3 regions of the Bacteroides fragilis NCTC 9343 genome follow, and region 2 is predicted to be linked to each of the others. Evidence: riboswitches for the same ligand, from Rfam matches in the RefSeq annotation. Region 2 holds a riboswitch; each other region holds the start of a gene.
What was found. A riboswitch is a leader RNA that binds a small molecule or an ion and turns the genes downstream of it on or off. The one in region 2 is predicted to bind cobalamin.
Positions count from the first base shown of each region.

Region 1: another riboswitch for cobalamin. It lies ahead of accC (acetyl-CoA carboxylase biotin carboxylase subunit); the one in region 2 lies ahead of BF9343_RS12955 (ribonucleoside-diphosphate reductase subunit alpha).
Region 3: another riboswitch for cobalamin. It lies ahead of BF9343_RS22720 (cysteine-rich CWC family protein); the one in region 2 lies ahead of BF9343_RS12955 (ribonucleoside-diphosphate reductase subunit alpha).

Region 1 covers NC_003228.3:3,938,233-3,941,513, reverse strand. Annotated here, with positions in the region: gene BF9343_RS16095 (acetyl-CoA carboxylase biotin carboxyl carrier protein subunit) at 1-459, opposite strand, end outside; gene accC (acetyl-CoA carboxylase biotin carboxylase subunit) at 464-1,978, opposite strand; cobalamin riboswitch at 2,117-2,336, opposite strand; gene BF9343_RS16085 (cation:proton antiporter domain-containing protein) at 2,520-3,281, shown strand, end outside.
Region 2 covers NC_003228.3:3,156,721-3,160,001, forward strand. Annotated here, with positions in the region: gene BF9343_RS12945 (MotA/TolQ/ExbB proton channel family protein) at 1-377, shown strand, start outside; gene BF9343_RS12950 (DUF2149 domain-containing protein) at 374-700, shown strand; cobalamin riboswitch at 873-1,094, shown strand; gene BF9343_RS12955 (ribonucleoside-diphosphate reductase subunit alpha) at 1,160-3,281, shown strand, end outside.
Region 3 covers NC_003228.3:2,954,081-2,957,361, reverse strand. Annotated here, with positions in the region: gene BF9343_RS12080 (TonB-dependent receptor plug domain-containing protein) at 1-1,026, opposite strand, end outside; cobalamin riboswitch at 1,083-1,329, opposite strand; cobalamin riboswitch at 1,613-1,823, shown strand; gene BF9343_RS22720 (cysteine-rich CWC family protein) at 1,889-2,140, shown strand; gene BF9343_RS12075 (putative transporter) at 2,173-3,281, shown strand, end outside.

The DNA of each region.
Region 1 (3,281 bases), 780 kb from region 2:
GCCCTCCTGCACCAAAATCTCTTTAATCCGGCAGTCCGAAGTCACCTTGTAGTTGCTCTGCATCTTCATGGCTTCGATGACGATGACCGTTTCTCCGGCCTTCATCTCTTGTCCCACACTGACGGGGATTTTCACCACCTTGCCCGGCATGGGCGAAGTGATACGGTCGTTCTGCTCCTCTTCACCTTTCTTGCGCATGCGCAGGTATTTCGCCTGGCTGTCTATAATCTCGACATTGAAGCTGCTGTAGTGTGTATTCACTTTGTAGCTCTTTCCGTTCTCTTTGCGAATCAGTTGGGCGTTGGAGCTGCGTCCGTCCATCAGGATGTTGCAATTCCCGTTCTCTGCCATGACAACGTCCGCTTCGAACGTTTTTCCGTCGATGGTGAGAACCACTTTGTTGTCTTCCTTGCTGACCAATTCTATTTCGGCCACGCGATTTCCTATATGTATTTCCATACTTTTATATTCTTAATACCCCTTTGTGCAATCCAAATTCTTTCCACTTGCTGATCGGGCGGTTATCCGCTGCCAGTCCGCTGTTGTTTTCTTCCAGGTTCATCAGGTAGTCCATGTAGGCGGCAATCAGCGCAATGTTTTCCGCACGCTCACTGGTGCGCGTGATGCATTGCTGAAGCACTTCACCGTTTTTGGCGATGAAGCCTGTGTCATAGTGTCCTTCCACAAAGTCGGGTGTATCCATGATGGCGCGCAGGTAACTGATGTTGTTCTTTACGCCCGTCAACTTATATTCGTGAAGCACGCGGCGCATCCGTTCGATGGCATATTCCCGTGTGGTGGCCCACACGATCAGTTTGCCGATCATCGGATCGTAATAAATCGGAATCTCGTATCCTTCGTATACATAGCTGTCGATGCGTACTCCGATACCGTTGGGTTCTGTGATTTGCTTGATGACACCCGGGCTGGGCATGAAGTTCATTTCCGTATCTTCCGCACAGATGCGGCATTCGATGGCGTGTCCCCGTTGCTGGATGTCCTCTTGTCTCAGTTGCAGTACCTGTCCGTCGGCTACCTTAATTTGTTCTTTTACCAGATCTACGCCGACTACTTCTTCTGTGATGGGATGTTCCACTTGCAGGCGGGTGTTCATTTCCAGAAAGTAATAATTGCGGTGCTTGTCCACCAGGAATTCAATGGTTCCCGCGCCGATGTAGTTCACGGCCTTGGCAGCGGCTACTGCCTTTTCGCCCATGTCCCGGCGCAGTTCCGGTGTGATAAAAACCGAAGGGCTCTCTTCTACGATCTTTTGGTTGCGGCGCTGCACCGAGCATTCACGTTCGCACAAGTGAATTACGTTGCCATGCTTGTCGCCCAGTATCTGGAACTCGATGTGATGGGGTTCTTCCACAAACTTCTCCAGATAGACCGTGTCGTCTCCGAACGAGGAAAGCGATTCGCTCTTGGCTGTTGTATAGGCTTCGGCCACTTCGTCTGCATGATGAATCAGTCGCATTCCTTTTCCGCCACCGCCCATCGAGGCTTTCAGCATTACCGGATAGCCGATTTGGTTGCAGAGTTCTACGGCTTCCTCAACACTTTTCAGGTTGTCTTGAGTGCCCGGAACTACCGGTACCCCGGCTTCGATCATCTTGATGCGTGCCGAGATTTTATCTCCCATGGCTTCCATTGTTTCCGGGTCAGGACCGATAAAGGTGATGCCTTCTTCCCGGCAACGGCGGGCAAAGGTTGCATTTTCCGATAAGAACCCGTATCCCGGGTGAATGGCGTCTGCGTGGCATGACTTTGCCACTTCAATGATTTTTTCTATATTCAGATAACTCTCTTTCGATGCTGCCGGTCCGATGCAATAAGCTTCATCGGCGTAAAGCACATGTTTCGCTGTTCGGTCCGCTTCCGAGAAAACGGCAATGCTCGTTATTTCCATCTCCCGACAGGAGCGCATCACCCTCACGGCAATTTCACCGCGGTTGGCGACTAAGATTCTTTTAATCATATTCATTTCTCAATTAAATGCATATACATATTCGCGCTTTTCCACCCTGCGGACATACGTCCACCCGATGAAAACACAGTATTTCTACGATTTGGGGCTTAACAACGATGCTTTCTTTCCTAACCCACGAGGAGAGAATGCTCTTATTCACGAATGGCAGGTCTTCTGACTGACTCTACATCTTACCGGGACCTTCCCGACAGAGTTTGCTTTTTCTGTCAGTGGTACGAAATTGGCTGATTGATAAGATGCTATACAGAGTTTCACAGCAGCGGGACTGTCCGGGATTTACACCCGATTCCCTTTTAATCTTCGTCCGTTGACCACGGATTCCGAACCAATTCGGCGACAAATATAGAGAAATATTGAATAGGATGGATACTTTTTGCACGAAAAGTTCAGTTTTGTGCAATGCCCCCGCAGCTTTTTTTCAAAATAAATGTCATATATACGGAACACAAACGGACTACCGATTGTTCTTTGGGTACAATAAACGAGCATAAAACGGAATGAAGTACTAACGAAATATACATACCATACTATGTCACATTTACCTACCTTGATTGCTGACCTTGCCTTAATACTGATGTCCGCAAGTATCATTACTCTTTTATTTAAATGGCTGAAGCAACCCCTGGTCCTGGGATATATCGTTGCCGGATTGCTGGCCGGGCCTTATGTCCGCATCTTCCCGACTGTTGGCGATATGGAGAACATCAATACCTGGGCTGAGATAGGAGTTGTCTTTTTGCTTTTTGCTCTCGGACTCGAGTTTAGCTTTAAAAAATTGATGAATGTCGGATCGGCAGCGTTTATTACGGCAACAACCGAAGTGATCAGTATGTTACTGATCGGTTTTATGGTGGGGCATCTGTTGGGGTGGAGTACGATGAATTCTGTGTTTCTGGGTGGAATGTTGTCCATGTCGTCTACCACGATTATTATTAAAGCCTTTGATGATCTTGGTTTGCGCAGCCAACGGTTTACAGGCATTGTGTTTGGAACCTTGGTGGTCGAAGACCTGATCGCTATCCTGATGATGGTCATCCTTTCTACTATGGCGGTGAGCAAAGAGTTTGTGGGTGAGGAACTCTTGATGAGTGTCCTGAAAGTTGCCTTTTTCCTGATTTTGTGGTTTCTGGTCGGTATATTCATCCTTCCGTTCTTCCTGAAAAAAGCAAAGCGGTTGATGAATAATGAAACTCTGTTGATTGTCTCTCTCGGGCTTTGCCTGGCAATGGTCGTGCTGGCTACCCGTACCGGTTTTTCGGCTGCGCTGGGTGCTTTCATTATGGGATCTATT
Region 2 (3,281 bases):
CATTAGTCATATCGTACATACGCCAGGTGCTCCAGGCACATGAAAGCCCGGCACAGATACAGAGACTGCTTGCCAACTTTGAGATAGCCGCCGATAAAGATCTGGCTATCTCTAAAACTCTGACAAAGCTCGGACCTATCCTCGGTTTGATGGGTACGCTTATCCCAATGGGACCTGCCCTTGCCGGACTGGCAAGCGGCGACATTGCTTCAATGGCCTATAACATGCAGATTGCTTTTGCCACGACCGTTGTCGGACTGGTAGCAGGCGCCGTAGGTTTCTTGACCCAGCAGGTGAAACAACGCTGGTATCTTCAGGACATGACCAACCTGGAATTCCTTTCTGAATTGTTGAACGAAAAACGTGCGGCCCGATGAAACGAAACCTACTCAGAAAAGAAGAAGATGCTGACCCGATCAGCGTTGTATCGAACCTGTTCGATGTAGCCATGGTTTTTGCCGTAGCCCTGATGGTAGCTCTTGTCAGCCGCTACAATATGACCGAGGTTTTCTCTCAGGAAGACTACACGATGGTGAAAAATCCGGGAAAAGAAAACATGGAAATTATTACCAAAGAGGGACAGAAAATCAACCGTTATACTCCTTCGGAAGACCAGCAGAAAAGCGGTAAAAAAGGAAAGAAAGTAGGTATCGCCTATGAACTCGATAATGGGGAAATCATCTACGTTCCGGAAGAATAACAAAGAATAGATTATCCTTAAAATGCAGACAAACGCATCTTTCATCCGCCCATCCGGCAACGAAAGATGTATTTGTCTGCATCTCTTTTACAAGTCAACAATACACCCGCTCTTTTATGAATAGTTGTTGTTTTTTAAAACACACTCTCTGCACAACCATTCCAAATTCTATTATCTTTGCTCCCTGATCGGTTCCGAATAGTCATTCCTCTATCCGGATTAAAAGGGAATCGGGTGTAAATCCCGGACAGTCCCGCTGCTGTGAAGCTCCGTCTGAATTTCCGATAACAACTGTTGCCACTGGGATACCTTTTTGTAAATAGATAAGGAGTCACCGGGAAGGCGTCGGAAACAAGGAGTCAGTCAGAAGACCTGCCGCTTATCAAAGGCTGTTTCCACTCGTGGGATTAGGGAAACGGTACGAAAAGATTCTATAAATATTTAGTTAGAACATAACTCATGGAAATAACCAAGAGGAACGGAACGACGGAACCCTATGACAGGGAGAAAATTGCCGTCGCCATACGAAAAAGTTTTGCCAGTACAGGGCAGGAAGTAAGTAACGAAATCATCTATTCGGTGGTAGAAGAGGTGGAGAATTTTGTCGGGAAAGATACCGCAAACCGTAGTGTCGAACAGATACAGGACAAAGTGGAGCAAAGCCTGATGGAACACGGCTTTTATGCCGAGGCCAAAAATTACATACTCTACCGCTGGCAACGGACTGAACGCAGAAAAGCACTCAACAGCATAATAAATGAATTAGGAGACGGAACTGTGATGGATGTCCTGAAAGAGATTCAGAAAGACTTCACCACCCACGAATACAGTCTCGTTGTACTCTATGAAAAATTTTCAGGGTTTTGCAAACAGGAAATGCCACATTCCGAACGTTTGGCAGCATTGATTAAGGCTGCCGTGGAACTGACCACTCAGGAAGCACCTGACTGGGAGTTTATCGCGGCCCGTCTACTCAATTTCCAACTATCGAAGAAACTGGAAAAGCAGGCGGCATCGGCAGGCATCCGTTCGTTTTACGACAAACTGCGCTATCTGACGGAAGAAGGACTATACGGTAGTTACATACTGGCGGCCTACTCGCAACAGGAGATTGAAGAAGCAGCCGGATTTATCTGCCCTGACAGGGACAAACTATTTAATTATTCCGGACTGGATCTGCTTGTCAAACGCTACTTGATCCGTACCCGACTCCATGAACCGGCAGAGTCCGTACAAGAAATGTATCTGGGTATCGCCCTCCATCTGGCTATGCCCGAACAGAAAGAACGGATGACTTGGGTGAAAAAATTCTACGACTTACTAAGTCGTTTGGAGGTGACAATGGCCACTCCTACCCTCTCGAATGCCCGGAAACCTTATCATCAACTTTCAAGTTGTTTCATCGATACGGTACCCGACAGTTTAGAAGGTATCTACCGCAGTATCGATAACTTTGCCATGGTAAGCAAATTTGGTGGCGGCATGGGAATGTACTTTGGCAAAGTACGTGCGGCAGGAGGAAATATACGGGGTTTTAAAGGTGTAGCAGGAGGAGTAATTCGATGGATGAAGCTTGTGAACGATACGGCTGTAGCTGTTGATCAGTTGGGTATGCGTCAAGGTGCCGTCGCTGTCTATCTGGATGTATGGCACAAAGACCTGCCGGAATTCTTACAATTGCGGACCAACAACGGAGATGACCGGATGAAAGCTCACGATATTTTTCCTTCGGTATGTTATCCGGACCTGTTTTGGAAAATGGCTAAGGAAGACCTTAACCAACCATGGTACTTATTCTGCCCTAACGAGATTATGACAATCAAAGGGTATTGCCTAGAAGATTATTACGGAGAAGAATGGGAAAAGAGATACCATGACTGTGTAAACGATACCCGACTTTCCAAAAGAAGTATAAGCATTAAAGACATTGTCAGATTGGTGTTGCGATCGGCAGTCGAAACAGGTACTCCCTTCACCTTCAACCGTGACACAGTGAACCGGGCCAACCCCAATGCTCACCGGGGCATCATTTACTGTTCGAATCTTTGTACGGAAATAGCACAAAATATGGCAGCTATCGAAACGGTATCCACCGAGATACGTACGGAAGAGGGTGACACAGTAGTGGTGAAGACGGTACGGCCCGGCGACTTTGTAGTTTGCAATCTTGCCAGCCTCTCGCTGGGGCATCTCCCATTGGAGGACGAAGAACAGATAAAGGAGAAAGTAAGCACCGTAGTGCGTGCTCTCGACAATGTTATCGACCTGAATTTCTATCCACTCCCTTTTGCGCAAATCACCAACCAGCGTTACCGCAGTATCGGACTGGGAGTAAGCGGTTATCACCACGCACTTGCCATACGCAATATCCGCTGGGAAAGCGAAGAACATCTCCGGTTTGTAGACCGAGTATTCGAACAGATTAATTATGCAGCCATCGAAGCCAGTGCCGACCTGGCAAAAGAAAAAGGACGCTATGAATACTTCGAAGGAAGCGACTGGCAAACGGGAGCATACTTTGGCAAACGGGGATATACTTCCCCCGAATGGAATCGGCTGGCAGCCAAAGTAGCGGAAAACG
Region 3 (3,281 bases), 200 kb from region 2:
ATCATAAAAGTGCTGCTCTTTGGTTTTGGCGTAATCTCCAATAGCAATCTTATTTTTATCGTCAGCTACAGTATATTTGTAGTTCTGCATATAGTTATCATTCATCAAATCGAGTTGGATGGAAGAACGCTTGTTGATTTTGTAACGTCCTCCCAAACCGAAGTTATACGATTCGTAATGTAGATCATACTTGGAACCTCCATCGATATCCGCTGTGTATACAGGGCGGTCCGTCAACTTCCAATAGTATCCTCCGTTAGCATAGAACGAGAGCTTTTCAGTCGGTTCGAACGTGAATTTCTGGTTTACCAGATTAGAATGGAAACCATTGGATGTAGCTGATACGGTCGGTACTGTCGATACATTACCTTTTTTATCAGTAACATATGCCAGATCGCTGTTCTGCCATCCTGCACTTTGTTCGTGTTTATAGGAGGTATATGAGCCGAACTTTTCTGTTGCAATATCCGCATTTACCATTTGTGTCAGTTGGCGATGATCTTCATATCGGGTGGTAGAAGTCACCTGCATCAGTTCTTTCGGTTCGTTGGTGATGATATTGATCACACCGGCAATGGCGTCAGAGCCATAGAGTGACGAACCGGCACCATCCAGCACTTCGATGCGTTTCACACGGCTCATATCAATGCGTGAGAGGTCGATATTATTAGATGTATCTCCGGTCAGTTTACGTCCGTTGATCAGAATCAGCACATATTTATTGGAGAGTCCGTTCATCATCAGGTAAGATCCCATTGAGTTGGTAGAGAACGAAAGAGAAGGAACCAGCATGGTCATTGCCTGCTGAAAGTCTGTGATACCGGCTTTCTTTATTTCATTGGCGGTTACTACTTCCACCGGTGCCGGTGTGTTTTTGAGCCTTTGGTGTGTACCGGTACCTGTTACAACTACAGGATTCAGGTCAACACTCATCTCTGTCTTCTTGCCTGTCGCGTGTTGTTGTGCAAATGCACCCATTGCCGCGCATCCTCCCATGAGGATGGTCAGTAAGCATCTTTTGTTCATTGATGTTTTTGAATAATGTGTTAGTAAACGGCCTTCCTGACCCCGGGAGGGCACTGTTATCTATGTCTGCTTCGGCAGGTTTCCTGACTATCCCTTTTTGAAAAGCTACCTTCCCGTCATGCTTTACAGGCTATGACAGTGGTATATGTAGAAATGCTTTTCTTATCTTCTTCCGATTATGATGGCAACAGTAGAAGAGCAGGGGGATCACAGTAGCGGGCACTGTTCGGGATTTACACCCGATTCCCTTTTATGCAACGAACAGAAAGTCCGGTATGCATCACCTAAGCGGCTGCAAATATATACATTTATTAGATTATATAGAAATAAATTAAAAAATATACCGATTAATAGGTACATATAAAAAAGTCCTGATAGACGCTTTGTTTTTGGAAATTTGACATTCTGCATCCTCCTTTTAGAATCTCTATTTTGATGAAAAAGAGGCTCTAAAAGAGGAAGATGCCGATTCAGCCTTTATTGAGGCACTGATGGAAAGGGAGCCGGATTCTCGCTGTCGGAGTGTATAAAGGAAGATGAATCTTATATTTTTCATTAACAATTCTTCATCTATTGGTTTTTATCCTTATCTTTGTCCCGAATTGGTTTCGAATGAAGACTTTCGTCATTCGGATTAAAAGGGAATCGGGTGTAAATCCCGGACAGTCCCGCTGCTGTGAAGCTTCATCGATATCTTGAAACAATCCTTTCGCCACTGACGTGGGGGGAACACCTCCGTCGGGAAGGCTTCAAGATTAGAAGTCAGTCAGAAGACCTGCCGTTCATCAAAGGCTGTTTTTACTCGTGGGATTAGGAAAGCAGTACGAAAAAAGTATTTAATCAGGAAAAAAAGAAAGGTGGTGTGCCTGTGAAAAAGGTATGTCCGTGTTGTGGTGCTGTGTTTCAATGCCGGCACGACAATATATTATTATGTCATTGTGCTACGGTAAAGCTCGACTCGCTGCAACGTGCTTATATCAAGGAGCATTTCCCGGACTGTTTGTGTCACGATTGCCTAAAGAAAATACAAGAAGGGGAATTGGCCTGTAAGGCAAATCTTTCTTGTACGGATGGTGTGGGTGAAGTAACTGATCGACTCTCCGGGGATATGTAAACAAGTATTCAATCAACATAACTTTTTATACTATGGAACTTTTAAGAAACCTGTTTGAGGGATACCCCAACCTTTGGGGTGGAGGAGTGGCACATTCCGTGCTTATCCTGTCGCTGGTCATTGCGTTTGGCATTATGCTGGGTAAAATAAAAGTAGCAGGCATCTCTCTGGGAGTTACCTGGATTTTGTTTGTCGGCATTGTCTTCGGACATTTTAATCTGAATCTGAACGAGCATTTATTGCACTTTCTGAAGGAGTTCGGACTTATCTTATTTGTATATTCCATCGGATTGCAGGTGGGGCCCGGATTCTTCTCCGCTTTTAAGAAAGGAGGATTCACCCTCAATATGTTGGCTATGATCGTTGTCTTTGCAGGAGTCATCATTACCCTTGCATTGCATTTTATAACCGGAATACCGATTACCACCATGGTAGGTATTTTATCGGGAGCGGTGACCAACACACCCGGATTGGGTGCTGCGCAACAGGCCAACAGTGACCTGACCGGGATAGATGCACCGGAGATTGCTTTGGGATATGCTGTAGCCTATCCGTTGGGCGTAGTGGGATGCATCATGTCGCTGTTAGGCCTTAAATACCTTTTCCGTATTAATACCAAGCAGGAGGAAGCCGAAGCCGAACAGGGACTGGGACATTTACAAGAGTTGACAGTCCGTCCTGTTTCATTGGAGGTCCGTAATGAAGCTCTTCACGGTAAACGTATTAAGGATATACGTCCATTGGTAAACCGTAATTTTGTGGTATCGCGTATCCGGCATTTGAACGGAAAGAAAGAGTCGGAATTGGTAAATTCCGATACTGAGCTTCATCTGGGTGATGAAATATTGGTTATTGCGACTCCGATAGATATAGAGGCGATCACTGCGTTTTTCGGCAAACCGATCGAAGTGGAATGGGAACAGCTGAACAAAGAACTGATTTCACGCCGAATTCTGATAACCAAGCCTGAACTGAACGGTAAGACATTGGCGCAATTGAAGATTCGTAATAATTTTGGTGCCAGTGTCACCCGCGTCAACCGTTCGGGAGTGGATCTGGTGGCAAGTCCCCAGTTGCAATTACAAATGGGAGACCGTGTGACGATTGTCGGCAGTGAGTTGGCGGTGAGTCATGCAGAAAA